2 linked regions of the Prochlorococcus marinus str. MIT 0918 genome follow. The protein of the gene in region 2 interacts with the protein of the main gene of each other region in a pairwise test. Links are inferred from orthologs where the notes say so. Each region holds a gene or a part of one and is shown on either strand. Other genes may lie near its edges.

The links.
Region 1: the proteins of ligA (region 2) and leuS interact in binary tests that used the Escherichia coli proteins (3 or more experiments, as listed by UniProt). The link is inferred for Prochlorococcus marinus str. MIT 0918 from one-to-one orthologs.

The regions. Positions count from the first base shown.
Region 1 is NZ_CP114780.1:362,590-379,490, reverse strand. What follows is about bases 12,749-15,924. They hold leuS (leucine--tRNA ligase), read right to left. Parts: upstream 15,536-15,924; coding sequence 12,962-15,535; downstream 12,749-12,961. Other genes in these bases: dapF (diaminopimelate epimerase), read left to right, coding at 15,656-15,924; O5636_RS01955 (glucose-6-phosphate isomerase), read left to right, coding at 12,749-12,965. In the rest of the region: O5636_RS02015 (indolepyruvate ferredoxin oxidoreductase subunit alpha), read right to left, coding at 27-248; O5636_RS02010 (ATP phosphoribosyltransferase regulatory subunit), read right to left, coding at 256-1,434; O5636_RS02005 (inositol monophosphatase family protein), read right to left, coding at 1,477-2,340; molecular chaperone DnaK, read left to right, coding at 2,881-4,875; O5636_RS01990 (DnaJ domain-containing protein), read left to right, coding at 4,859-5,812; O5636_RS01985 (DUF3110 domain-containing protein), read left to right, coding at 5,842-6,243; murQ (N-acetylmuramic acid 6-phosphate etherase), read left to right, coding at 6,244-7,194; O5636_RS01975 (peptidylprolyl isomerase), read left to right, coding at 7,292-7,729; ribBA (bifunctional 3,4-dihydroxy-2-butanone-4-phosphate synthase/GTP cyclohydrolase II), read right to left, coding at 7,739-9,385; argC (N-acetyl-gamma-glutamyl-phosphate reductase), read left to right, coding at 9,488-10,567; purN (phosphoribosylglycinamide formyltransferase), read right to left, coding at 10,564-11,211; more of O5636_RS01955, read left to right, coding at 11,364-12,748; more of dapF, read left to right, coding at 15,925-16,513; O5636_RS01940 (cysteine desulfurase family protein), read left to right, coding at 16,520-16,901.
Region 2 is NZ_CP114780.1:1,191,464-1,203,726, reverse strand. Bases 5,632-8,584 are described here. They hold ligA (NAD-dependent DNA ligase LigA), read right to left. Parts: upstream 8,162-8,584; coding sequence 6,101-8,161; downstream 5,632-6,100. Other genes in these bases: O5636_RS06575 (hypothetical protein), read right to left, coding at 8,184-8,584; O5636_RS06585 (hypothetical protein), read right to left, coding at 5,941-6,108; O5636_RS06590 (TVP38/TMEM64 family protein), read left to right, coding at 5,632-5,944. Outside these bases: speE (polyamine aminopropyltransferase), read right to left, coding at 1-277; O5636_RS06615 (MazG family protein), read right to left, coding at 288-1,028; O5636_RS06605 (hypothetical protein), read right to left, coding at 1,680-1,934; O5636_RS06600 (protein phosphatase), read left to right, coding at 2,004-2,462; O5636_RS06595 (valine--tRNA ligase), read left to right, coding at 2,548-5,322; more of O5636_RS06590, read left to right, coding at 5,381-5,631; more of O5636_RS06575, read right to left, coding at 8,585-8,606; O5636_RS06570 (SprT family zinc-dependent metalloprotease), read left to right, coding at 8,727-9,275; O5636_RS06565 (RNA helicase), read left to right, coding at 9,371-9,883; O5636_RS06560 (chorismate lyase), read right to left, coding at 9,899-10,453; tRNA uridine-5-carboxymethylaminomethyl(34) synthesis enzyme MnmG, read right to left, coding at 10,490-12,263. UniProt on the Escherichia coli protein: DNA ligase that catalyzes the formation of phosphodiester linkages between 5'-phosphoryl and 3'-hydroxyl groups in double-stranded DNA using NAD as a coenzyme and as the energy source for the reaction.

The sequences.
Region 1 (16,901 bases), 830 kb from region 2 along the record:
GAATAAGCAGTATTCTCCGTACCTTCTCAGTTTTTTTGTAGTTCTGGTCTTTCTTCATCAATGACCGCACCTTTTACTGGACAAACTGCAAAACATACCCCACAGTCTATACATGTTGAAAAGTTGATATAGAAGTATTTAGTCCCTTTCTTATTTAAACCTCTACCGATATTAATGCAATCTACTGGGCATGCTTCCACACATAATGCTATTCCTTCGCAAACATCACTATTTATAGAATGAGGCATTTTAACTTTAAGGTAACCATTCTAGAAGATCATAGTCCCTCTCTATTAATAATTTCTGAGCTTCTTCTTTAGTCTTGAAAGGTGTAAGTTCAACCATCGCTTGGAAACCATTTTTATGTAATTCTAATTGCTTAAATAAAGCATCTTCGTAAATTCTATTTGTGCTATATGCAATTAGTATTCTTTTCTTAATATTATTATTATTATTACCTTTATTTTTCTGTAACAATCTTATGTTATCAATAGAAAATGAAAACCCTGCTCCAGTTTCTTTGTTGTTTGAATAATTAAACATGTTGAATAAATCATCATATCTACCTCCTCTTGCTATAACAATGGGTGAGTAATCTGTTTGACAAACTAGTTGGAATGTTATACCAGTATATAAATCATAATGTGGTTGATAAGTTGGATCTAATTTAATAGAAACACCATGTTTATCAGCAATTGTTTCGATAGTAGAAAAAAGTCTTTTTAATTCTTCAAATATATCTTTTTTACCATATATTTTTTCTAATTGACTTAAAATATTAAAGGGATTACCTCTTATTTTTAGAACGTTAAGTAGGATATTTTTTATATTCTCTTTTAGATCTAATTTATTTATCGTTATTAGATCATAATTAGTTAAGCAAGTCTTCACTATTGACTTATAGTCTGAGGTTATATTTTGAATTATTAGTTCTATTAGAGACTTATGACCAATTAAAAGAATGGGCTTATGTTTGGGATTAATTTCTAATGATTCTAATGATTCCAATAGGAGATATAAAAGCTCAACTTCAGCAGACATATCTCGTATGCCTATAAGTTCAATGTTGCTTTGAAGACTTTCTTCAACTGTAAATCTACCTTCACTATCTTCTTTACTTTTAAATACTATCCCTGGTGACCAAAATCTTAAAGGTCTTTTTTTATTTGCAAACCTTGTATTGGCAGCCCTGGCTATAGATGCTGTCATTTCAGGTCTTAAACCAATTGGCTCATCTGCTACTAACTTGACTATTTCTTTTTGAGAAATTTTTCCTCCAGCTATTAATGTTTCTATTCTTTCTAATGTTGGTGGTGAAATCTCTTCATATCCCCATTTTTTATATAAATTAGAAAGTCTAAAAATAATTTGTTTGTTGTTTTTAACCTCATCAGGGTTTAAATCCTTTGTTTCAAATTTTGACTGTATAGACATTGAAATTGTAATTTGTGAAGTTTTAACTTTTAGCTTTAATTGTTATACACCATAAGACTTTTGGCTAAGCGGTGTAACTTTATTAAGTTCTTCTATTAACTCATTTCTAATTCCTTTATTAGTAGCAACAATACTACCTTTACTAAGATCAAACTCATCAGAATTATAATGAGAAATAAATCCACCAGCAAGCTCAACTATAGGAGCACCTGCTGCAAGATCCCATTTTTGCAATCCATGTTCCCAATATCCATCAACTTTGCCTGCTGCTAATAGAGCTAAATCAACCGAAGCTGCTCCATCTCTTCTAACTCCTCTAGTTCTATGTGTTAACCAACAAAATTCTGCATAATTATTATTGTTATTTATCCTTCTATCATATGAAAACCCTGTAACCAATAAAGATTCTTTTAAAATAATTGTTTTCGAGACTGAGATTTTTTTGTTATTACAAAATGACCCTTTACCTGGAGTACCCCAGTATAGTTCTTTTAAGTAAGGTATATAAATTGCCCCAAGTATTGGGCTATTGTTAGAAATTAAACCTATTGACGTGGCAAAAAAAGGATAGCCATGTGCGAAATTCGTTGTTCCATCTAGTGGATCTATACACCAAGCTAAATTATCTATATACCCAGAGGAACCACTTTCTTCAGCTAGGATTCCAATTTTCGGTGTTTCTTTGTTTAAATACTCTTTTATTATGTTTTCAGCTTCTATATCTACATTTGTAACCAAATCACCTTCGCTACCTTTATTTTTAACTGTTGTTATATCTTGATAATATTTCATCAATACTTTACCTCCTATTAATGCTGCTTTTCTTGAAATTACAGATAAATTATCTAGAGTCTCTTGATCTAGGCCTATTTTATTAGATGCTTGAACACATTTAAAAGATGTCATTTTTAAAGACAGATCTAAGTTATGTAAAATAGAAACTTTATTTTGTTATAGCACTTCCTCTGTTAGATTTGAAGAACATTTCAAATGTATGGAGAGGTGGCCGAGCGGTCGAAGGCGCAGCACTGGAAATGCTGTATAGGGGCAACTCTATCGAGGGTTCGAATCCCTCCCTCTCCGTTTTAGAAAACTTTAATAATAAATATATTAATTTTCTCTTTATATATTAATATATAAAGGAAATTTAGACTTTTGCAAAATAAATTTTTATATATTCTAATTAAATGTAATTAATTAGATATTGATAAACTTGTTGTAATGCATATTTAGTTAATCTATCTATTAAAATAAATTGCATAATAGTATATTATTATTATGCATAAAAATTTAATTTATAAATTTTCAAGTTATTTTTTCTAAATATTATTTTAACAATCTTTGCTTTTTAAGTTTATTAATGCTTTTATCTTAAGTGTGCATCAGTAAAAAAAACTTGGTTAGTGAGCCGATGAACGTTACCGTAGGGAGCAAATAAAAACAGCCATGGGGAGGATTGTTGGAATTGATTTAGGTACCACTAACTCCGTCATCGGAGTTTTGGAAGCTGGACGCCCTCTTGTAATTGCAAATGCTGAAGGGCTTAGAACAACTCCATCAGTAATTGGATATACAAAGGATTCAGAATTGGTGGTCGGTCAACAAGCCAGAAGACAACTAGTACTTAACCCTAGAAATACCTTTTCAAATCTAAAAAGATTTATAGGAAGAGCTTGGGATGAATTAGAAGAAACCAGCTTAAATGTCCCTTATACAATAAAATCCAATGACCAAGGAAGCGTTAGAGTTATATGCCCAATCACGGAAAGAGAATATGCACCTGAAGAATTGATTGGAAGTATCATTAGAAAGTTAATAGATGATGGGGAAAAATATTTATCTGAAACTATTGATTCTGCTGTAATAACTGTACCTGCTTATTTTAATGATTCTCAGAGACAAGCTACTAGAGATGCAGCTCTTCTTGCAGGTATAAGAGTAGAGAGAATCTTAAATGAACCAACAGCGGCAGCTTTGGCATATGGCTTTGATAAGAAAGCAGCTTCTAGAGTTTTAGTTTTTGATCTAGGTGGAGGGACATTTGATATATCTTTGCTAAGAATTTCTAATGGAGTTTTTGATGTTAAAGCGACCTCTGGCGATACACAATTAGGTGGAAATGATTTTGATCAGAAAATTGTTGATTGGTTGGCTGAAGATTTTAAAAAAGAGAATGGAATAGACCTAAGAAGAGACAGACAATCTCTTCAACGCCTTTCTGAGGCTTCTGAAAAGGCCAAACAAGAATTATCTGGTCTGAATTCAACCCCTATTTCACTACCTTTTATTGCAACTGGTTCTAATGGCCCTTTGCACATAGAAACTGTTCTAGATAGAAAAACATTTGAAGGACTATGTAGGGATCTAATGGATAGGTTGTTAAAACCTGTGGAGAATGTTCTAAATGACTCTGGTTGGAACTCTGATGATATTAACGATGTTGTTTTAGTTGGTGGAAGCACAAGAATCCCTATGGTTCAACAACTTGTTAAAACATTTGTCCCTGTAAAACCATCTCAATCAGTCAATCCAGACGAAGTTGTAGCTATTGGTGCAGCAGTTCAAGGAGGAATCATTACTGGAGAATTAAGAGATCTTTTGCTGAATGATGTAACTCCTTTGTCATTGGGATTGGAAACTGTAGGAGGCCTTATGAAAGTTTTAATTCCTAGAAATACACCAATTCCTGTAAGACAATCTGATGTATTTAGTACATCTGAACCCAATCAATCCTCTGTAGAGATAAATGTCTGGCAAGGTGAAAGGCAACTCGCAGCAGATAATAAATCGCTTGGTAAATTTCGTTTATCAGGTATTCCTCCTGCTCCTAGAGGTGTCCCTCAAGTACAAGTGGCATTTGATATAGATGCTAATGGAATGCTTCAAGTAAGTGCTACTGATAGAACAACGGGCAGAAAACAGTCGGTAAGCATTACTGGTGGTTCTAATCTAAATGAAGAAGAAGTAAATAATTTAATAAATGAGGCAAAGCAAAAAGCTGATTCAGATCGCAAAAAACGAGCTTCTATTGATCAAAAAAATAATGCTCTAACTCTTGTAGCTCAGGCAGAAAGAAGATTACGTGATGTTTCTCTTGAATTTGGTCCTTATTGTGCAGAGAGACAACAAAGAGCAGTAGAAGTAGCAATTAGAGATGTAGAAGATTATTTAGAAAATAATGATTTAGCAGAGTTAGATATATCTGTTTCTTCTCTTCAGGAATCATTATTTGGATTAAATAGAAGAATTTCTGCTGAAAAGAGATCAGATAATAATCCTATTCAAGGTATAAAAAATACTTTTGGATCATTAAAAGATGAATTATTTGCAGATGATTATTGGGATGATGATCCATGGGATTATGAGCCGCAAAATCAAGCTAGAAATCGTGGGTATAAAAATAGAAATCTAGATGACTGGGACAATGACTTCTACAGCTAAACCAGATTATTGGTCTATTTTGGGTCTATCTCCTGGGAGTGACCTGTCTCAAATAAAATCAGCATTTAGATCAGAAGCTAGAAGATGGCATCCAGATTTAAATATTAACGATAGAAATGCTGAAGAACGTTTTAAATTAATTAATGAGGCTTATAAAGTTTTAATAGATCCTAAAAAACGTACTTTATGGGAGTCACAGAATAATGCTCCCTCTGAATTATTTGCAGAAGGTTTTCCTTCTTATAATGAATATCTAAATCAAGTATTAGGGATACAGATAGATAGTATTAATAATGAATCTAGTTTTAATAATGAACAAGATGTAGAAGAATATAATTTAAATAATTTTGATGAATTTTTAGAAGAGGAATTTTATATAGATGATATAGATCAAGATTTTGATAAGCCTACACCATCTCCTACTTCTCCACCACCAATCAAACAATTAGAGGATCAAGAATCTGTAGTTGAATTAACACCTGATGAATCATTGAATGGAACTGAAATACAAATTGAATTAAATAATGGAACTTTAGTTGAAATACAAACACCCTCTTTTGCTGGAGATGGATGGAGATTAAGATTACCTGGAGTTGCAGAAGGAGGGAAGGATCATTTTATTCAACTAAGAGTAGAAACTGATGATGGATTAAGGATAGATGGCTTAAGAGTTTTATACCGATTGGAATTATTTCCACAAGATGCTTTATTTGGTTGTGGAGTTGAAATACCAACCCTAGAAGGACCTGTTATATTGCAGGTTCCTCCCAAGTCATCTTCAGGGCGATTACTACGATTAAGGGGACGTGGACTTGAATATGAAGAATTAGTAGGTGATCAAATTGTAGAGGTTGTTATAGTGTTACCAGCTGATCTAACAGACTCAGAATTAGCCTTATATAAAAGGCTTCAGGAATTATCATATGATGATAATTAGTCTCATCAATTTTCTTTAAGTTGATAAAAATGCTTGTACATGTCCTGCTTTATGAAATAGGTGATAAGAATGAAGGTATTCATTCGATTGAATTAAATGGAAAAACAATTGTACTAATGTTTGAAAATAAGGATGATGCTGAAAGGTATTGCGGACTTTTAGAAGCTCAGGACTTTCCTAAACCAACAATTGAAGCAATAGAAGAATCAGAGATAGATTCTTTTTGTAAGGAAGCCGGCTATGAATCTCGCTTTGTAGAAAAAGGTTTTATACCTAAATCAGAGGAAGATAGACTTTTAATAGCCCCACCAGAGAAGAATTTAGACTTTAATCTACTAGATGAACATATAAATGATAGAAGTAATCAAGTTAACGAACTTAATAATAATCAATTAGATACTATTAGAAATCAATTAGAGAATCTATTGTAAATGAATAGATTTGAAGATTACGCTAGAGAAATTAACGAGATAAAGGATAGAGGACATCTTATTACTGAACAACAAAATGATAATAGTGAAAATATACACTTATATAATACAGATAAGTTGGTTGATGTATTTATAGAAGAAGATTTGAAACCTCAATTAGCTATTAAATATTCCAAAAAGAACCTAGTTAAGTCCATAGATATGATTTATAATAGATTAAATAATAAAGGAAGATTGTTTTATATTGGAGCAGGCACGTCAGGTAGGCTTGCTGTTCTTGATGCTAGTGAATGTCCACCTACATTTTGTACATCTCCTGATCTGGTGCAAGCAATTATTGCAGGTGGTTATGAAAGCTTAGTTAAGAGTTCAGAACAAGCAGAAGATAATACTGAAATATCAATAAAAGAACTAAAAGATCGTAAATTCACTTCAAATGACTGCTTGATAGGAATAACAGCTGGTGGAACAACACCATATGTAATTTCCAGTTTGGAATATGCCAAAAAATTAGGTGCACTTACTATATTAATAACATCAGTCACAAAAGATCAATCTAATTTCAGTACAGATATAGATATAAGATTGATTACAGGTCCAGAAATAATAGCTGGATCTACACGCTTGAAAGCAGCAACAGCAGCAAAGATGGCACTAAATATTATTTCCTCAGGAGTAATGATTAAATTAGGTAAAGTATATAAGAATAGAATGATAGACCTTTCTGTAACTAATAACAAACTTTTAGATAGATCTATAAGAATTTTATGTGATTTATTGAATATTGATCGTGACGCAGCTATAAAACTCTTAGAGGAATCTAGAGGTTCCGTTAAAGTTTCTATTTTGATGAGATTATCTGGAATGAACTATGTTAATTCAATAAAAGAATTAAAGGAAAACAATGATCACTTGCCAAATACACTTTCTAAGTTAGGTATAAGAACATGATATTCATATAATTTCTTTTATATTGGGTTAAAAATATTTTCTATTTAGATAATGAATATAGGATATAATTATCTTTGAACTTTAACTTTTAAAAAAAATGAAAGCCATCATGGATACTGATGTAGGTCAGATTAACATAGAGTTATTTGATGAAGAAGCACCTAATACAGTAGCTAATTTTGTAAAGCTATCTAAAGAAGGTTTTTATAATGGTCTTTCATTTCATCGTGTTATACCTGGGTTTATGGCGCAAGGTGGGTGTCCTAATAGTAGAAAAGGTTCAAGTGGAATACCAGGGACAGGAGGACCTGGCTATAGCATTGATTGTGAAATCAATAAGAACAAACATCTTCCTGGCTCATTGTCTATGGCACATGCAGGCAAAAATACAGGAGGTAGTCAATTCTTCCTAGTTCATGAGGCTCAACCTCATTTAGATGGGGTGCACACTGTATTTGGAAAAACAGATGATATATCTGCTGTTCTTAATATTCAAAATGGTACAGAGATAAAAACTTTAACAATAATCGACTAGGGTTTCTATTTATTTCCAGGTAATTATATATGGTAATTTTTTCTTAGAGATTAAATCAAGCGCCTCTTTTTTCTTATCCTTTAGATCATTTAAAGTATAAGTGTTATTTTCTAAGTTTTGAGATGGGTGTATAGCTTGTTGTTTGTTATTTGAACTAAATATTCCAACCCTATTTGTACCTTCCCAGTTACTAATCAACAACAATAAATCGTAAATTGAGTTTATATCTTTGCAATTATCTACTCTCCAAACGAAATTTGGCCTTTCCCATAGAGCTAAAAGTCTTGGTGAGTTTTCTGGACTAAGTTTCAATTGATATTCTCTAGCTATTGCTTCTGCGTTGTTTTTAAGGACAGATAAATTGTTATTTGTAGATGTACCATCCCAATAAATTACATAATAGTTATTGGATTCATATTGATAATTCTCATCTATAAAATGACCTAGCTTTGTTCTCTTAACATATAAATAATCAGCATTATGATCTCCAGGACAAATAACTAATGGTTCTCTACTTTCAACTTTTAGTCCATAACCACCAAGACCAGCTATTTTTCTTGGATTATTTGTCAATAATCTTAGTCTCTGGATACCTAGGTCAGTTAGTATCTGTGCACCAACTCCATAATTTCTAAGGTCTGCTGGAAAGCCAAGCCTTTCATTAGCTTCAACTGTATCTAGGCCTCCATCTTGCAAACTATAAGCTTTTAATTTATTAATTAATCCAATTCCTCTACCTTCTTGTCTTAAATATACGACTATTCCTTCTCCCTCTTCTGTAACTCGTGATAATGCAGCTTCTAATTGAGGTCGGCAATCGCATCTTAATGATCCAAAAGCATCACCAGTTAAACACTCCGAATGCATTCTTACTAGAACAGGCTCTTTAAATTTTCCTAGTGTTCCTTTTACTAATGCAATATGTTCTGTACCATCTAACTTATTTGAATAACCAATAGCTTCAAAATCACCAAAAATACTTGGCAATTTGGTTGTTGCCATACGAAAAACAAATCTCTCATTCTCTAATCTGTATTTAATAAGATCAGCAATACTTATTATTTTTAATTGCCATTTCTTTGCATAATTTCTTAATTCAGGCAAACGGGCCATAGAGCCATCTGCATTTTGAATTTCACATATAACCCCTGCTTGAGATAAACCTGATAATTGGGCCAGATCTACAGCTGCTTCTGTGTGACCAGCTCTTTTTAAAACACCTCCCTTTTTTGCTCTTAAGGGAAATATATGGCCAGGCCTTCTTAGATCATTTGGTTTTGTATTTGGACTGATTGCTACCTGTATTGTTCTTGCTCTATCTTCTGCTGAAATACCTGTTGACACCGAATATTCAGGGCCAGCATCAATACTTACAGTAAATGCTGTTTCATTAGAATCTGTATTCCTATCAACCATTAAAGGGAGATCTAATTGATCCAATCTTTCTCCATCCATAGCTAGACATATCAATCCCCTGCCTTCCTTTGCCATGAAATTTATTTGTTGTGGTGTAGCAAATTGGGCTGCACATATTAGATCCCCTTCATTTTCACGACTTTCATCATCGACTACGACAATACATTCGCCATTTCTTATAGCAGCTAATGCATCTGCTATTGGGTCGAATAAAACATTTAGTTCTTCTTTTCTGTTCAATTAGTACCTCTTGAAATTGATGAAACGTTGCTAATGTCAGGTTATAGATATCATTAGCATAAATTTAAAAAAAGTTCTAATTTTGAACTATATTATTTTAGTATGAACTCATTAAAGAATACATCTAATCATATTGCTGTTGTAGGAGCTTCAGGTTATGGAGGCATTCAAGCTCTTGAAATACTAAAACATCATCCATCCTTTGAGATTACATTTCTTGGTGGGAATAAAACTGCTAATTCAAGATGGAATGAACTACATCCATTTTTGCAATTAGAAAATAATCCTATTATTGAATCTCCTGATCCTAATATAATCTCTGATAAAGCCAGTTATGTTATACTTAGTCTGCCTAATGGATTATCATCTCAGTTAGTTCCTGAATTGATAAATAAAAATGTTAGGGTTATAGATCTTTCAGCTGATTATAGATATAGATCATTAGATAAATGGAGAGATGTTTATACAGAAGAATCAACTAAATATTTTAGGAGTGATGAGGTCTTATGTAAAAATGCTATATATGGACTACCAGAATGGAATTATGAAAATATTTCAAAAGCAAAAATTATAGCCTCACCAGGATGTTTTCCAACAGCAAGTTTATTACCTTTAATACCTTTTCTCAAACAAGGATTAATAGAAAATGATGGCATAATTATAGATGCTAAGACAGGTACATCTGGCGGAGGTAGAGACCCTAAACAGCATCTATTGTTATCTGAGTGTTCAGAATCAATATCACCATATGGTGTTATTGGACATCGTCATACTTCAGAAATAGAACAAGAATTAAATCATATAACTGGTAACTCAATTCAAATTCAATTTACTCCTCATTTGGTTCCAATGGTTAGAGGAATGCTTTGCACTGTATATGCAAGGTTAAGAGATCCTTGTTTAACAGCAGAGGATTGTAAGACAGTATTAGAAACTGTATATAGAAATTACCCTTCAATCAAAATTTTACCTGTTGGTACTTATCCCATGACAAAATGGGTAAAAAATACTAATAATACCTTATTAAGTGTTGAGGTAGATAAACGAAATGGAAGGATTATTTTAATGTCTGTTATAGATAATTTACTTAAAGGACAAGCTGGTCAAGCTATTCAATGTTTAAATATAATGGCAGGGTTAAATATAAATACAGGATTGCCTACATCAAATTTCTATCCTTAAATATTTCTTCTCCATTTTTGTGCAGCAAGAGAAATTCCAATACTTATAATTTTATGCTCTTGTATTTGAATATTTCTTAAAAGAGAAGTTTCATCATCTTCAATATCAATAGGAACTGCAGATTGAATTAAAATTTCACCAGAATCTACCTTTTCTTCTACTAAATGTACAGTACATCCACTTATACAAACATTAGCTTCTATAGCCTTTTTTATAGCATTATTACCTTTAAAACTAGGAAGTAGGGAAGGATGGAGATTAACTACTCTACCTTGATATTCATTTAATAAGATATTAGTAACAATTCTATTCCAACCAACCATTACTATTCCTTCTACGTAAAAATTATTAAGCTTATTAATTATTGCTTTATCAAATTCCTGTCTTGAAACATAACAATTATGGTCTAGATATAATATAGGGATACTATTTTTTTTCGCGATTTTATAAGCCCCACAGTTTTTATTATTAACTATTAGGCATATTATATCTGCATCAAGGTATCCATTCTGTATATCTGTTAATATAGTATTAAAATTTGATCCTTTACCTGATGCCATTATAGCTAATTTTATCCTAGGAGAAAAGGATATTGGCTTTTTATAGGCTGGGCTAATTATTGTTTTAGATTCTAGATTATTCATATAGAAGTAAGTATCATTACTGATTAATTAATAATATAGTTAATAATGATAACTGTCCAATTAATTTGTTTCTTTAATAATTCCTCGTATTTTTCTGCTAAATCATTCATACTATAAGCAGTTGAGAATAAACGACAGAGTTTTTGCCAAATATGAACTTCCCAGACTTCAGCAGCGATAATGCCAATCTACAATGGAAACGCTTTTCTAACTTGCTTTATTTTAATGATGAGTTGGGCTTGTGGCTTGATATTAGTAGAATGAAAATCACTTCATCTAATATAGAATCATTATCAACACCTTTTAACAAAGCTTTTGATGCTATTGATAAATTAGAAAAAGGAGCTATATCAAATGCAGATGAAAACAGACAAGTTGGTCATTACTGGTTAAGAGATTCTTTACTTGCACCTACAAAAGAAATATCTAATCTTGTAACAGAAGGAATTTCAGATATAGCTGAATTTGGAAGAAATATACTCTCAGGTAAAATTAAAAATGAAGATAATAAGCCATTTACAGATGTTTGTTGGATAGGTATTGGGGGTAGTGGTTTAGGTCCTATTTTAATAATAAATGCATTAAAGAAATCAACTAAAGGTTTGAATTTTATTTTTATTGATAATGTTGATACAAATGGTATTAATGATAAGTTAGTTTCATTAAAAAATAATCTTAAAACAACTTTATTTGTTGTAGTTAGTAAATCTGGAGGTACACCAGAACCACAAATAGCAATGGATCAAGCTAAGCATTTCTTGTTGAGAAATAATATTGAATGGTCTAAAAGATCAATAGCAATAACAATGAAAGATAGTTTATTAGACAAAATTGCTAAATCGGAATCATGGCTAAAAAGGTTTGATCTGCCTGATTGGGTAGGTGGAAGAACAAGTATAACTGGATCTGTAGGCCTCCTTCCTTTAGCTTTAATTGATGAAAATATTTATGATTTTCTTAAAGGAGCATCAACTATGGATTCAATAACAAGGGAAAAAAATATTTACCAAAACCCATCAGCATTATTAGCTTCTGCTTGGTATTACTCTGGGGATGGTAAAGGACTTAGAGATATGGTTGTACTTCCATATCAAGACAGATTGGAAGTTTTTAGTAAATACCTTCAACAATTAATTATGGAATCCTTAGGGAAGCAGGAAGACAGAAGCGGTAATATAGTAAATCAAGGCTTATCAGTTTATGGAAATAAAGGCTCTACTGATCAACATGCATATGTTCAGCAATTAAGAGATGGTATAGATAACTTTTTTGTTACATTTATAGAAATTTTACAAGATAACAAGGATATTCCTACATTAAATGATAAATCACCAGGAGATTACTTATCTGGGTTCTTACAAGGCACTAGACTCGCTCTTTCAGAAAATGGTCGACAAAGTATAACAATTAGTCTTAGAAAATTTAATGCATTTTCTTTAGGAGCCTTAATTGCTTTATTTGAAAGATCTGTAGGATTATATGCTGAATTAATTGATATTAACGCCTACCATCAACCAGGAGTAGAGGCTGGTAAAAAAGCGGCTTCTAATTTAATTTCTCTTAAACTACAGATAGAGAATATTCTTTCTGATAAAAAACCATACTCTATTAATGACATTGTCTCTAAGCTAAATCATTCATCCTGTGAGAGTGTCTTTCTTATAATAAGGCACATATCTGTAAATCAAGATTTTTACACGATTAATGGAGATTGGTCAGAACCTTCATCATTAATTATTAAAAGAACTAATTAAATTACAATATTTATTAATTTTCCTTTAACTGATATATATCTCTTTATAGGCTTAGCTCCTATCCACTTCTTAGTTACCTCAGAATTTAAAACCTTATCCTTTAGCTGAATATCAGATTCATTTATATTGACTTTAATCATACCCCTAACTTTTCCATTAATTTGTATCACTAAATTATAATTATCTTCTATAATTGCCCTTGAATCAAATTTAGGCCACTTTTGGTCATGGACACTTCCATTGCCTTTTAACAAAAACCAAAATTCTTCTGATAAATGTGGAGCAAAAGGTGCTAATAATAATGTTAATACTTCTAAAGATTCTATGATTAGGGAATCTCGGACATATTCTACAGTTTCATATAGTGTATTTGTAAGTATCATTAATTGAGAAATTGCTGTATTAAACTGAGCATTCTCCTCCAGGTCATTAGATATGTTTTTTATTGATAAGTGGACTATTCTACGTAGATTTGATTCTTTACTATTTAAATCTGTATATACTATGCTCTGAGATGAATTCGAAAGGTCTATAGTTCTATCTCTTAGAAGATCATTAAAAATTCTCCATACACGATTTAAGAATCTATATTGACCTTCTACATCAGAATCGTCCCATTCTAAATCCTTTTCTGGAGGGGCTTTGAAAAGTATAAACATCCTTGCTGTATCGCTTCCAAATTTGTTAATCACATCAGATGGATCAACTCCATTATATTTAGATTTTGACATTTTTTCATAAACTATTTGTAGTTTTTCTCCAGTTAATGGGTCTAATGGATTCTTATGGTCTTTTATATCATTATTTTTGATATATTTTTGAGATGATGGATTCTTATATGTAATTCCTTGAACCATTCCTTGCGTTAATAACTTTTTAAATGGTTCATTTACATTAATAAGTTTCTTAGTTTTTAAAGCTTTTACAAAAAATCTAGAATATAAGAGATGTAATATTGCATGTTCAATACCTCCAACATATTGATCTACTGGAAGCCATTTATCTGCTAACTCTTTATTAAAAGGTTCATTTTTATTAGTTGCGTCTACATATCGTAAAAAATACCAGGATGAACACATGAATGTATCCATTGTGTCTGTTTCTAATTTTGCCTTACATGAACATTTTGGACAAGTTATACTTTTAATAGATTTATCTTTATTAAGTTTGATAGGTAAATCCTTTATTGGAACTGGTACTACTCCACATTTATCACAATGAATAATTGGTATTGGACATCCCCAATATCTTTGACGTGATATCAACCAATCTCTAAGTTTATAACTAACTTTGTTCTGTGCCCATCCATCATTTATACCTACACTTGTTATTTCTGATATAGCTATTTTAGACTTTAGCCCATTAAATTTTCCAGAATTGATTAATATACCTTTTGATGTAAATGGTCTTGTCTCATCAACTAGACTACTATTTCCCTTAATTACATATGTTATAGGTAATGTATATTTTTTAGCAAATTCATAATCTCTTAAATCATGAGCTGGAACTGCCATAACAGCTCCTGTGGCATATGAAGAAAGTACATAATCTCCGATCCAAATTGGAATTGATTTTCCATTTATAGGATTTATAGCTTTAGCTCCTAAATCCAACCCTTGCTTCTGTTTTGAATCTGATGTTCTATCTTGTTCACTAAGTCTATTAACTTTATCTCTAAAAATTTTAAGAGAGTCTTTATTTTCATCAGCTATTAATTTATCTACTAAATGATGATCAGGAGCTAAAACCAGATAATTTACACCATATATTGTATCTATTCTAGTTGTAAATACATTTATCAATAGATTAGGACTATTTTTAACTTTAAATTTAACCTCTACTCCTTGAGACTTACCTATCCAGTTCTCTTGCATAGTTTTTACATTATCTGGCCAACCACTTAGCTTATTTAAGCCTTTAAGTAATTCTTCGGCATAATCTGTTATTTTTAAGAACCATTGCTTTAACTCTTTTTTTTGAACAATTGCACCTGATCGCCACGATTTTCCATTTATATCAACTTGTTCATTAGCTAATACAGTCTTGTCAATAGGGTCCCAATTAACAGTCGCTGATTTTTGGTAGGCTAATCCAGCATCAAATAATTCAAGGAATAGATATTGGGTCCATTTATAATATTCTTCATCACATGTTGTAATTTCTCTCTCCCAATCTACTGATAACCCAAGACTATTTAGTTGGGTTTTCATCTGAGATATATTTTTTTTAGTCCATATATCTGGATCAATCCCTCTATCTATAGCTGCATTCTCGGCTGGTAATCCAAATGCATCCCAGCCCATAGGGTGAAGAACTGCTTCACCTTTCATGCGATGCATTCTTGCCAAGACATCTGTGATTACATAATTTCTTACATGTCCCATATGAAGATTTCCAGATGGATATGGAAACATTGATAATGCATAAAAGGTTTTTTGATCCTTTTGGGGTTGCCTAGTCTTATATAAGGAACTTTCAATCCATTTTTGTTGCCATTTTTTTTCTAAATCAGCATGGTTGTATGTATTAGAGATTCCTTTAGATAAAGGTTTGTTTGAGGATTCTGCGATCACTTATGCTCTGTAATGAAATAAAAGATTGCTTTATTCTTATTTTACAAGACATTTATTAATAGTTGCACCCATAATAAAATATAATAATACTTATTTTCATTTAATTATTTTAATTCTATGACACCCATAAAATTTAAGAAATATGAAGGTACAGGTAATGATTTTATAATTATTGATGGATTTAAATCTCCAGAAGCTAATAAACTATTTAGTATTAAAAGAGATTTAATTAAAAGCTTATGTGATAGACATTATGGTGTTGGAGCTGATGGAATTATTATTAATGCCAAACCAGATCATAATGGAATATCTAAGATGATTATTTATAACTCCGATGGATCCTTAGCTGAAATGTGTGGGAATGGTATTAGATGCCTAGTTAAATATATTATTGATACTAATAATTTACATAACCAAACTGAATTTAATATTGAAACCCTTGCTGGATTATTAAATGCAAGATTTCAAACTAATGGAGATATTAAAGTAAATATGGGTGAACCAACTTTTACCCCTAATAATATACCTACAACTTTAGCTACGGGTAAGGATAATCTTCCTACAGGTATTATTAATATAGAAAATACAAGTTTACAGATTTATGCTGCTGGCATGGGTAACCCACATTTAGTTACTTTTATAGATGATTTTGATTCTATACGCTTTGAAAAATTAGGGCCAGTATTAGAGAATAGTTCATATTTTCCTGAAAAGACAAATGTTCATTTTGTAAAAATAGTTAATAGAGAAACACTTGAATTATTAGTATGGGAAAGAGGTTGTGGTCCTACACTTGCTTGTGGTACCGGAGCATGTGCATCATTAGCTGTTTCAGCAACATTACAATTATGTAATGAAAAAGCTAACATTATTTTGCCCGGAGGTACTTTATTTATAGAATGGCCAAATAAAAGTGGAGATATATATATGAGTGGACCAGCTAAATATGTTTTCTCAGGTTCAATAGAAATTTAGATATATATGCTTGTAGAAACAAATAATACGAATTATTTAGATGCTTGTTCAACATCTCCACCTCACCCATCAGTAATAGAGGAGATTAGTAAAACTGAAAGAATATATTGGGGTAATGCTTCTAGTATACATTTAGAAGGAATTAAGGCAGCTGAGATTTTAGAACAAAGTAGATTTAAGATTGGCCAACTATTTAATGTTTCAGCAGAGCAAATAATTTTCACATCAAATGCTACTGAATCTATTCATCTTGCTTTAATAGGAAAGGCAAGGTCTATAAAACCAGGACGCATTGTAATTAGTTCTGTAGAACATCCTGCCGTCAAATATGCAGCTGAACAGTTAAAGAATGAAGGATGGCAATTGCTTTACTGGCCTGTAAATAGAA
Region 2 (12,263 bases):
CAATTATCAAAATTTTTTCAATTTTTTCAGCACTAGTTAATGCTGGATGCACAATAGCTTCGTGATATTCTTTTTCTTGATTCTCCGCACACATCCAGCAATGATCTAGAAGTAATGCTTTGCCATATCTGTCACTGTCAAATATTGTAATTTTTTGATATTCACTTTCTTCTTCTAATATTTTTTTCCCTCTTAAACCAAAACGAGTAGATTCATGATATTCATCTACCCAAATTTTATTGAGTTTATTAATACCACTTGTTTTTGAAAGGTTCATTTTTTTGGAGCTAATTATGATCTTTTTTAATCTTTTCCATTCCCAACTCTGATTCTATTAATCCTAAACCTTGTATCATCTTTTTATTAGTTGTATCTAAGCTGTCTTCTATATCTATACCATAATCAATACCTATGTTGATTAGTTTAAATAGTAACCGGCCAATTTTTATTTGTGAGTCAATTTTATTTCCTTTTGCTAATTTTCTTTCAAAGACATCAAATTCTTTTACTAAGGTATCATTAACAGAATTATCATTTAAAAATTTTTTTTGAATTTTTTTTGAAATATATATTGCACCATTAAACGCAGATTGTATTCTTAATTTATTTTTTATATAATCAGCAAATGGATGGTTTGTTTCATTATAGCTTTTTTCAGATTGTTTGATTTCGTCCCAAGTTTTTTTCATCTTAATAGATTTACTTTTAGCATTAAAAATTTGTGGATGACGCCTCATCATTTTTTTTTGGGCTGCTCTAGCAATATCGTCAAAAGAAAACCTTTGCTCTTCCTTAGCAATTTGTGCATGCATAACCACTTGAAGTAACAGGTCCCCTAATTCATCACAGATTTCCTGATCTGTACCATTTTTAATTGCATCAGCTACTTCATGCGCTTCTTCAATGGCATATGGAATTAAGGTTCTGTGATTTTGTTTGATATCCCATGGACAACCATGGATTGGGTCGCGAAGTTTTGAGACAACTTCTATTAGGGCTTCAATTGGGTTTTGTGAAGTAGTTTGCATTAACTTCCATTCTTACTTCTAGTGTTAGCAACAATATGCAGACAAAAGTACAATTTTTAAATCTGTGTATGTTTCTCATATTTGTTGCTCGATGCCACTTTTTATAAAGACTGGGGTATCCCTAGGTTGCCTTGATAAGGCAGAATTAAATCATGGGCGATTAGCTCAGCGGTAGAGCGCCTGCCTTACAAGCAGGATGTCCCTGGTTCGAACCCTGGATCGCCCATTATTGAAAAAGTTGTTTAATTTAAAAGGCTTTCCTATTGAGTCTTTTATTAGAACTAGCATTTTATGTGATTGGCCTGTATTTTTTGAGGGACTTTAGTAACCAAGTTAGGTCATTTCTTTCAAAATAATTGTGGTTAATAATGGATATATTTATATAAAAATGTGGAAGACAATAAGGATATTTTCTAGCAAGAAGTTATACTTTGAAGTCTTTATAGGCCTTGTTTTATAAGTAGAGTTTTGTTTTATGATCCCTGTCAATGGAGTGAAAGAGTCAATGTGAATAATGGCTTTTGGTTCAATTTAAATTTCAAGGATTAACCAATCAATCAATTAGATTCATGTATTAAATTTTTTGAGAATTAAGTTTGAATAAATTCAGATAATTTAACTATGTTCCATCAATTCGTTTTTAGTGATCTTTTAATCCTCATCAGGGTATAGCAATGAAGCTAATTCTTCAGAATCTACGTCATATACCCTTGCTAAACTTGTTTCAATGGCATTCGTCACGTCACCAGATAAAAATCTCATTGCATTGACAGCATCATCAACTATTTCTTCTGTTAACAGCTTCTCCTCATTTGTTAGTTTTTCATCATTAATCACAGCTATTACCCAGCTTTGATAAGCGTAGATTAAATCAGAAAATTCCAATTCAGGGTCGTTTAGATCCATGGTACATAATCCTATTAGTGCCCTGCGAAGGCAGTAAGTCTAATTTTATTAGAAAACGAAATTGTTGTTATGAAAAAGACAAATGAAACCCAAATTCAAGCAAAAATGTTTGATTTTGCTTTATCTGAATTAGTTAGACGTCAAAGGAATAGCTTTGCTCCTCTTTGGACGCTTGATAGTTGGGTGAAGTTTTTAATATGGCTTTCTTTGAATTGTGGGATGTCTGGAGAGAGAGAAAGCTTGGCAACGTTTGCCGAAGCTTTGGGCTCTGCTGTAACTATAAGGATGAGAAAAAATTTTTTTGAAAGAAATATTGAAAGCGATTCTTTATATCTCCTAGCAGATCCTTCTGATGAAAAGGTTTTCGTGATGCCTTTAGGCGAAAATGCTTCACTTACTCATGAAAGTTGCATTAAAGCATTTGAGCATGTTGGTTTGACTGAAAGAGTGATTACAGATGTTAGTAAATGGGAATCTTTTGATCAATTAATTGCTATTCCATGGAAGTCTTCAGAAACTGGCTGTTGATTTTTTACAAAAACAAAGAATTTCATTAGTGTTTTCTTATAAGGTTTGAATTGTCTTTGTGGAAGAGCAAACAACCTCAAAAGATATAGGAAATGCACTAGATGTATTACCTAAGACTTATGACCCGTTTGGAACCGAGCGGCGCTGGCAAAATATATGGGAGGAAGCAGGTGCTTTTCATCCAGATCCTAATGGCAAAGGAGAGCCTTTTTCCATTGTCATTCCCCCTCCAAATGTTACTGGAAGCTTGCATATGGGGCATGCTTTTAATACAGCTTTAATAGATACGATTGTTAGGTTTCAGCGTTTAAAAGGAAAAAATGTACTTTGTTTGCCAGGTACTGACCATGCTTCGATTGCTGTTCAAACAATTTTAGAAAAACAATTAAAAGAGGAAGGGGTGAATAAAGATGATCTTGGCCGGGAAGCTTTTTTAGAGCGTGCCTGGAAATGGAAGGCTCAAAGTGGGGGTAGGATTGTTCAACAATTGCGTCGTTTGGGTTACTCAGTTGATTGGCAAAGAGAAAGATTCACGATGGATGAAGGCTTAAGCAAGGCGGTTTCAGAAGCTTTTGTTCGACTATATAGGCAAGGTTTAATTTATCGAGGAGAATATCTTGTTAATTGGTGTCCAGCTTCTGGCTCAGCAGTCAGTGATTTGGAGGTTGAGATGAGAGAAGTGGAAGGTAGTTTGTGGTATTTTCGATATCCATTAACTAAAGCTTCTTCCAAGACAGGAATTAAATATCTCGAAGTTGCTACAACACGACCTGAGACGATGATGGGTGATGTTGCTGTCGCAGTTAACCCTGGAGATCAACGTTATTCAGATTTGATTGGGCAAACATTGCTTTTGCCATTAGTAGGGCGTGAGATACCTGTGATAGCTGATGATCATGTTGATAAAGATTTTGGAACCGGCTGCGTGAAGGTAACTCCTGCTCATGATCCTAACGACTTTGCAATTGGTCAGAGACATAATTTGCCTCAGATTACGGTCATGAATAAGGATGGCACAATGAATTCTGAGGCTGGTTGTTTTGCTGGCTTAAATCGTTTTGATGCTCGCAATGCTGTTGTTGCGGCATTTCACGACCAAGGCTTGTTAGCGAAGGTTGAACCATATCGCCATAGTGTTCCATTTTCTGAGAGAGGAAAAGTCCCTGTTGAACCTTTGCTTTCTACTCAGTGGTTTGTTCGTATGGATTCTATGGCTCAACGCTGTCAGTCTTATTTAAGTAAGGGACAACCTTCTTTTTTTCCTGCTAGATGGGAGAAAGTTTATCAAGATTGGTTAATAGATTTAAGAGACTGGTGTGTTAGTAGACAATTGTGGTGGGGGCATCGTATCCCAGCTTGGTTTGTAATTAGTGAAACAAATAATCAGCTCACTGATGAAACTCCTTATATAGTTGCTATTTCAGAGAAGAATGCTTTATTGGAAGCTCAACGTCTATATGGAGGAGACGTTCTAATTAAGCAGGAAGATGATGTTCTTGATACTTGGTTTTCTAGTGGTTTATGGCCTTTTTCAACTTTAGGGTGGCCTGATGAAAGCCATGCAGATTTCTCTCGTTGGTATCCAACGAATACTCTGGTCACAGGGTTTGACATTATTTTTTTCTGGGTTGCACGAATGACAATGATGGCAGGTGCTTTTACAGAACAGATCCCTTTCTCAGATGTTTATATTCACGGTTTAGTTAGAGATGAACATAACCGCAAGATGAGTAAAAGTGCAGGGAATGGGATTGATCCAATTTTATTAATTGATCGTTATGGAACCGATGCACTTCGCTTTGCCTTGGTTAAGGAGGTTGTTGGAGCAGGACAAGATATTCGCCTTGATTATGATCGAGAATCAGATACTTCTGTAACGGTAGAAGCAGCAAGAAATTTTGCTAATAAGTTATGGAATGCTACAAGATTTGCCTTGATAAACCTTCGTGGCACTACTTTTCAAGAGACATTTGAGGAAATAGATTATTCAAAGTTGCAATTATCTGATCAATGGATTTTGTCTAGGCTTTCTAAGATGATTGATGATACAGCTAAAAGATATGAAACTTATGCTCTTGGGGAAGCTGCAAAAGGTTTATATGAATTTGCTTGGAATGACTTTTGTGATTGGTATCTGGAATTAATCAAGCCTCGCCTTAATGTTTCATCCTCTTTATCTGGAAATGATTTGATTGATCAAAAAAGAGCTCAGACAGTGATGTTTAAGGTTTTAAGGGATCTATTAATTATGATCCATCCTTTAATGCCTCACTTAACTGAGGAGTTATGGCATGGTGTTACTGGTTTTTCAGAGAATAGATTACTTGCATTAGAGTCTTGGCCAGCATTTAATCCAGGTTTCATAGATGAGGAGTTAGAGTCTTCATTTAATGAGTTATTTGCTTCGATTAGAGTGGTTCGGAATTTAAGAGCAGAAGCAGGTTTTAAGCCTTCACAACAAGCCCCAGTACATTTTGTTACTAAAAATAAATATCTTTCAGATTTGTTAAACAAAGCAATTCCTGATATTCAAATATTGACCAAAGCAAATGAAGTTAAGGTTTTTGGTCCTGATCAATTGTCTGGACAATCAACTTCAAAGTCGCTAGCTGGAGTTTCTGGTCAATTAGAAGTTATTTTGCCAATTGAAGGGTTAGTAGATTTATCAGCTTTGAAGAATCGTTTAAAGAAAGATTTGTTTAAGGCAGAAAAAGAAATCTCTACTCTTTCAAGCCGTTTAAATAATTCTAATTTTATTCAGAAGGCTCCTGAAGAAATTGTTTTAGAATGCAAGGCTAAATTATCTGATGCGAATTCCCAAGCCGAATTAGTTCGCCAAAGATTATTAGGTTTAGAATGAATCTCATAGTCTTTATATGTTATATCTAAAAGATTTTTTTGAGTATCAAATTCAATTTTTGTCTACTCCTTTAGGCATTATTGTTTTTATTCTTTTCTATGCAATTTGGGTAAATATTTTGTTGCCAGGCTCTTGGCTTTCTATGTTTGCAGGATTGGTGTATGGTTCATTACTTGGTAGTATATTTGTCTTTATTGGTGCATTTTTAGGAGCAATTACTACCTTTGTTTTAGTTAGAACTTTTCTAAGACATTGGATAAACAAAAGGCTAGATTCCTTTCCTAAATTGCAACTAATCGTGCAATCCATTACTAGTGAAGGATTAAAACTTATTATATTAACTCGTCTTTCTCCAGCTTTTCCTTTTGGTCTTTTAAACCTTGGATATGCTTTGACTAAAGTTAGTTTTAAGGATTTTACAATAGGGTTGGTTGCTATTTTCCCAGGCACATTACTCTATTGTTCTTTGGGATCTTTAGCAGGAGAGATTTCGAAATTTGATTCAATAATTTCTAATAGTTCTCAATTCAATTTTTTAACATTGATAGGTACTTTTTCTACTGCTTTGGCTTTATTTCTTGTGTTAAGGAGTGTTCGTAATTCTAGTCAATCAAGTAGTTAGTTTTCTTCTTTTTGATTTTTTAAAGTTAAATCTTTAATTGTAGCAATTACAATAAACCATAATAATCTCAATTTTGAATTAAAAGTCTTTCTAGAAGCAATTTCTTGGTATTTAGCTCTACCACAATCTGTTTTAATTAAAGTGTAAATGAATGGTTTAGTCATTGGCTACTTGATTTAATATATTGATTAATTCTGTTTCCCCAATAATCTTTATGTTTAGTTCTTTAGCTTTTCTTAATTTGCTTCCAGGTTTTTCCCCTGCAATTAAAAAACTTGTTTTAGAGCTAATAGAAGAAGTAACCTTTCCACCTAAATTTTCTAGAATCCCTTTTATTTCGTTACGATTGAGAACATTAAATGTTCCAGTTATTGTTATTATTTTTCCAGCAACTTCTTGGTTTTTGATAGTTAATTTTTCTTTATAAGTATTTGCAAGTGTAATTCCTGCTTCTTGTAATAATTTAATTAATTCTTGATTATTAGGAGAAGTAAACCATTGTTTTAATGACTCTACAATTTCATTTCCTATGCCATAGATATTAGAAATACTTTCAGGTGCATTAATTATCTCTTTTTCAAGTTCTGAGACATTTGGAAAAACGTTAGCAATTGCTTTTGCATTAGCTTCTCCAATGTGGAGGATACCTAGAGCAAATAGTTGCTTATGCCATGGTTTTTTTTTCGATTCTTCAATTGCATATAAAAGTTTTTCAGCTGATTTTTCCCCCATGCGCTCGAGCTTTGTAATTGATTGTTTATCTAGGTTATATATACCTGCAATTGATGAAACAAGTTTCTTCTCCACTAGTTGTTCTATCAGTTTTGTTCCCAACCCTTCTATATTCATTCCGTTTTTGCTTACCCAATGACGTAAACCACCACGTAGGATTGCTGGACAAGAATTATTTGTACATTTAGTTGCTGCTTGTGTTTGAGCTTGCAAAAGTTTTTGATTGCATTCTGGACAAATTGTTGGAAGAAATAATTTCGATGCTTTCTGGGGTCTGAGCTCTTTTATGACACGAACGACTTCAGGAATTATTTCTCCCGCCTTTCGGACGACAATAGTATCTCCAGAATGCAAATCAAGTTCTGCAAGTCTATTTGCATTATGTAATGTTGCTCTACTTACAAGTGTTCCTGCAAGAGTGATTGGTTTAAATTTGGCTACAGGCGTTACTGCTCCAGTTCTACCTATTTGAAAAGTTAATTTTGTTAATTGAGTTGGTGACTCTTCTGCTGGGAATTTCAATGCAATTGCCCATCTAGGTGCTTTATTGGTCACACCTAAAGTTTTTTGTTGTTCAAAACTCTCGAGTTTTATGACTATTCCATCAGTTGTATATGGAAGGGTTTGACGACGAATTTCCCATAGGTTACAAAAATCTTTTACTTCTTCGAGGTCTGGGCTTGTTTTTGTATTGGGATTAACTTTAAACCCTGCTTTTTTTAGCCATTGCAATCCTTCTTTTTGTCCTTTGGGTTTTGGATAGTCTTCGTCTGTTGGTTCCCATTCATTAGGAAGATGGATTGTATAGGCAAAAAAATCTAGTTTTCTTGATGCCACTATTTGAGGATCTAATTGTCTAAGAGTGCCTGAGCATGCATTTCTAGGGTTTGCAAAGACTTGTTTTTCTTCTTTTTGACGTAATTGATTTATTTTTTCAAAAATTTCATTGGGCATTAAGGCTTCCCCTCTTACTTCAAGCCAGGGTGGTGGGTTTTTTAGTTGTAAAGATAATGGTATCGAGCCAATTGTTTTCACATTAGATGTGATGTCTTCTCCTTCAAAACCATCTCCTCTAGTAGTTGCTCTTTCTAGAAAACCATTTGAATAACTTAGAGCAAGAGCATTTCCGTCGATTTTGAGTTCGCATATCATCTTGACTTCTTGTTCAAGTGATTTTTTAATTTTTAAATACCAATTCTCTAGCTCATCTAAGTTAAAGGCATTCTCTAGACTTTGTAAGGGAATTCTATGTTTAACACTTTGGAAACCTTTTGATGGCTTCCCTCCTAAACGCTGAGATGGACTGTCTTGTGTTATGAGAGACGGGTCGTGTTTTTCTATTTCCAATAATTCTCGATATAGACGATCAAAGACAGCATCTTCCATTAAGGGAGCATCAAGAACGTAATAAGCATGATTAGCTTTATTTAAGACCTTGCGAAGCTCTAAAACTCTTCTTGAAAAATTCCCTGAAGGTTTTTTCACTGATACTTAAAGCAACTTATGGTTAGCTAGTTGATTTTGCAATTCGATTGATTCGCCAATCTTTGTCTACTTTAATGAATGTAAATTCCAAGGGTAATTGAGAACTTTTATCTTCGGATCTGAGATTTAAAGTCAGTATGACTTGATTGTCTTCAATTCTTGGTCGCCCTGATTTTAAGTTTCTGTATTTGTTTAATTGCAGGCCTCCTAAAAATTTAAGGAAATCTTGACGATTTACGTGTTGTTTATATGTTTTGGTTGTAAGCCTGTATGCAGCATCAATACGCCCCGAAGCGATTTGATTGAAGAATTGTTTTACTAAAGGATTGATTCCTCTTGCTCCTATAACAAGCTTGATGGCATTGAAGGTCCAGAAGAGAAGCAATGCCCCCCCTCCATAGAGAAGAGTTTTGATGCCGATTGCTTTAACTAGTGCCGCATCCATTGTGAAAAGTGTTTAATTAGAAGATTAGTTTTACTAACTTTAGAGATAAGAGTATTTCACAGTCACTAATTTTTAGACAGAATGTTATGGCTTGGTTAAAGATTTGCCTTATAAGAATTAATGCCACTCATTCCTCTTCTGCCTATATTTCATCGTTTGAACCGTCAATATTTTGATGGCTTGCTGGTTAAAGATTTGAAACCACTTGTTTCAATTAGGTGGAGTGATGGCAGATTACGTAATACAGCTGGGTTTTATCGTCATGGACGTCAAGCGAAAGGACAAAGAGTCTGTGAAATTGTCTTGTCTAGCCCTGTATTAGAAAATCTTCCTCAAAGCGCTGTGGAAAGCACTCTTTGCCACGAGATGATCCATGCTTGGGTAGATCTTGTTTTAAAAGTTTCTGAAGGACATGGACGGAATTTTCAAGCACGAATGAAAGCAATTAATGCTGCTCAGAATGATTTTCAGATAAGTGTCAGGCATCAATTCCCGATGCCTATTAAATTGCCAAAATGGTTGGGCATATGTCCTTCTTGTGGTTTGAGTTCAACTTACAAAAGAAGGACTAAAGGAATAGCTTGTAAGCATTGTTGTGATACTTTGTATGGAGGGAGATGGAATCCAAGCTGTGTACTTGTTTTTCAGCCTTTAAACTTAGAAAATTGATTAAGAACTTGGCTGGGTTTTTAATTCTTGGTCTAACGATTCCTTTACGTCTTTTCCAGAATGATTTTTTTTGGAAAATTCGATAAATTTATTTTATGAATAGAAGTTTTTACTCTAATTCCAGACGTCAGGGCTCTCGAGAATCTTTAGAGCGTCGTATGGATAAATGGATGGAAACAGGTAGACAGTTAGTTGATGGTGTTGCTGGAAATAGACCTGGACAAAGAAAAAAAGAAAACCGTTCCGGTGTTAGTGGTATGAGTCGCTGGGTAGGAAAAAAAATTGATTGGTTTTTTGAAGAAGAAGATAATTGGTATGAACCTATAGACTTAGAATTAGAAAGAGAGGAAAACATTCCTATTAAAAAAAAGCCTTTAACTGCAATATCATTGAGAGTGCCTAAAGCACTTTCACCATCATCCGAAGATGTGGATACATCTTTAGAACAGCCATGGCCTGATGATTCTACGTTTCGCATTGAAAGATGGGAACGTGAGACCTCCTCTGAGCGAAAATTTTCTGATTATCAAGATTCCGATTCCAGTAATACTTCTCAAGAAACAACTCTTCCTAGGCGTCCTTTACCCAGATCTAGTAGAAGAAAATAAATCTCTTTAATTTATTTATGGGCAAAGTTGATTGCGCATAGAGTCTCCCAACCAGTTTTCTAATATAGGATTAAACACCTCTCGTATTACTGTTAATTCTTGTTGATGGCGAAAAAATCTATAGTGTCTACTCCAAAAAGGACCTGTTTTTTTAAATCTATTTTCTAACCATTTAGCTTTAACTAAAGCTAGTCCATCAACTTCACGAAATAATTCAGATCGTCCTTGGGTAAGGCTTTGCCAAATTGGCTGGTCTTTGTTTTTTAGATGATGTTCTGCTTCTTGTTTATTCCACCAGCTTTCTGCCCATGCAAGAGTTTGATCTCCACATTGGAGCCAAACTTGTCTCTTTAAAAGAGGAGGGAAAAGCTCATTCACTTCCTTAGGTATTGACTTATTTGTTAACCATTCTGCTTCCATTCCAATTAATTCTATTTGAACTTCATGCCCTGTGAGTAGCGTCAGATGGCGAGTAGGACTGCCATCCCCTAATAGCATTAATTGCCATGCTCCAGATAGTTGTATTGAAAGGTTGCCAGATAATACGGATGCTGTTTTGGCTTCCCAAATTGCTTGAGGCGATGGATAAAGATTGGTGCTCAGAAATTAACTCCTGTTTTGGAAAGAAACTTTCGTCGCTGAGTTATTGATGTGTTTTTTATTAATTACTTTATTTATGCTTTTTCGATTGTGTATTTTTAACCATACGAGTAATGCGGTGAGATCTGCCTTGCTTACACCAGGAATTTTAGCTGCTTCACCTAATGTTTTGGGTCTATTAGCGTTTAATTTTTCTCTTGCTTCTTGGGATAGTGTTTTGATATTTGTATAATTTAACTCTTGAGATAATGTTCTTTTGTTTTGTTTTTTAATTTGATCTATTTGGGCAGCCTGGCGCTCTAAATACCCGCTATATTTAATATCTATTTCCACTCCTTCTTGTACACTTAGCTCTAATTGACTATTTACTAGATTATGTCTAATGAGATTAGACATATGCATTCCTGGTCGTCGAAGTAGATTGGCTAAAGTTATAGATCCTTTAATTGGAGCACCACTTTCTTCGGCTAAGATCAATGCGATTGTATTAGTTTCTTTAATCCTATCAGTTTCTAATCGAAGTTTTTCTTTAGCCAAAGCTTCTTGTTTTGCTTTAAATATTTTCCATCTTTTTTCATCAATTAATCCAAGTTGATAACCCAGTGGTGTAAGTCTTCGATCCGCATTATCTCCTCGAAGCATTAATCGATACTCGCTTCTGCTAGTTAGAACTCTATATGGTTCGCGAAGATCTTTAGTCACAAGATCATCAACCATGGTTCCTATATAACTTTCTTCTCTAGAGAAATGGATCGGATGTTTTTGTTCTATATATCGTCCCGCATTGATCCCAGCTACTATGCCTTGAGCTGCAGCTTCTTCATAACCAGTTGTTCCATTAAGTTGTCCAGCGCTAAATAATCCTTTAATTCTTTTTGTTTCTAGAGATGGTAAAAGTTGTGTAGCCGGTAAATAGTCATACTCCACTGAATAAGCTGGACGAAGCATGATACAGTTTTCGAGACCAGGTAGTGTTCTTAAAAGCTCTAGCTGTATATTTTCTGGTAGCCCGGTCGAAAATCCTTGTATATATATCTCCGGCGTATCTCTTCCCTCTGGCTCTAGAAAGATTTGATGAGATTCCTTATCTGCAAACCGAACAATTTTATCTTCTATTGATGGGCAATAACGAGGACCCTTGCTGTTGATAAACCCTCCATAAATAGGAGTTAAATGAAGATTGTCTTTTATAAGTTGATGGGTTTTTGTTGTTGTTCGAGTGATATAGCAACTCATTTGAGCTTTGCTTTTCCATGTAGATGGGTCGAAAGAAAAAAATCGATTTGCAGCATCACTTATTTGTTCTTCAAGGGAGTTGAGTGCAATACTTCTGCGATCTACTCTTGCAGGAGTTCCTGTCTTGAGCCGACTAGTTTCAAAACCAAGCTTTTGCAGTGCATCAGTTAAACCTGTTGCAGGTTGTTCACCTGCTCGACCAGCTTCCATTGATTGATTTCCTATCCAAATCTTTCCTCTTAAAAATGTTCCAGTAGTGAGAATTACTACTCTTGCTTTATAGCTACTTCCAAAGTACGTTTTGATCCCTGTTATTTGGCCAATAGTAGATTCAGATTGCGCGTCTTTTTGCGTATTAGGTGCCAGCTTCTTTACCTCTAAATCTGTAACCATTGCTTCTCGAAGAGTCAAATTAGATGTTTGTTGAAGGAGATTAAGCATTTCACGAGAATATGCTCTTTTATCAGTTTGAGCTCTTAGTGCCCAAACTGCTGGACCTCTACTGGCATTTAAGATTCGTTTTTGTATGGCTGTTGAATCTGCT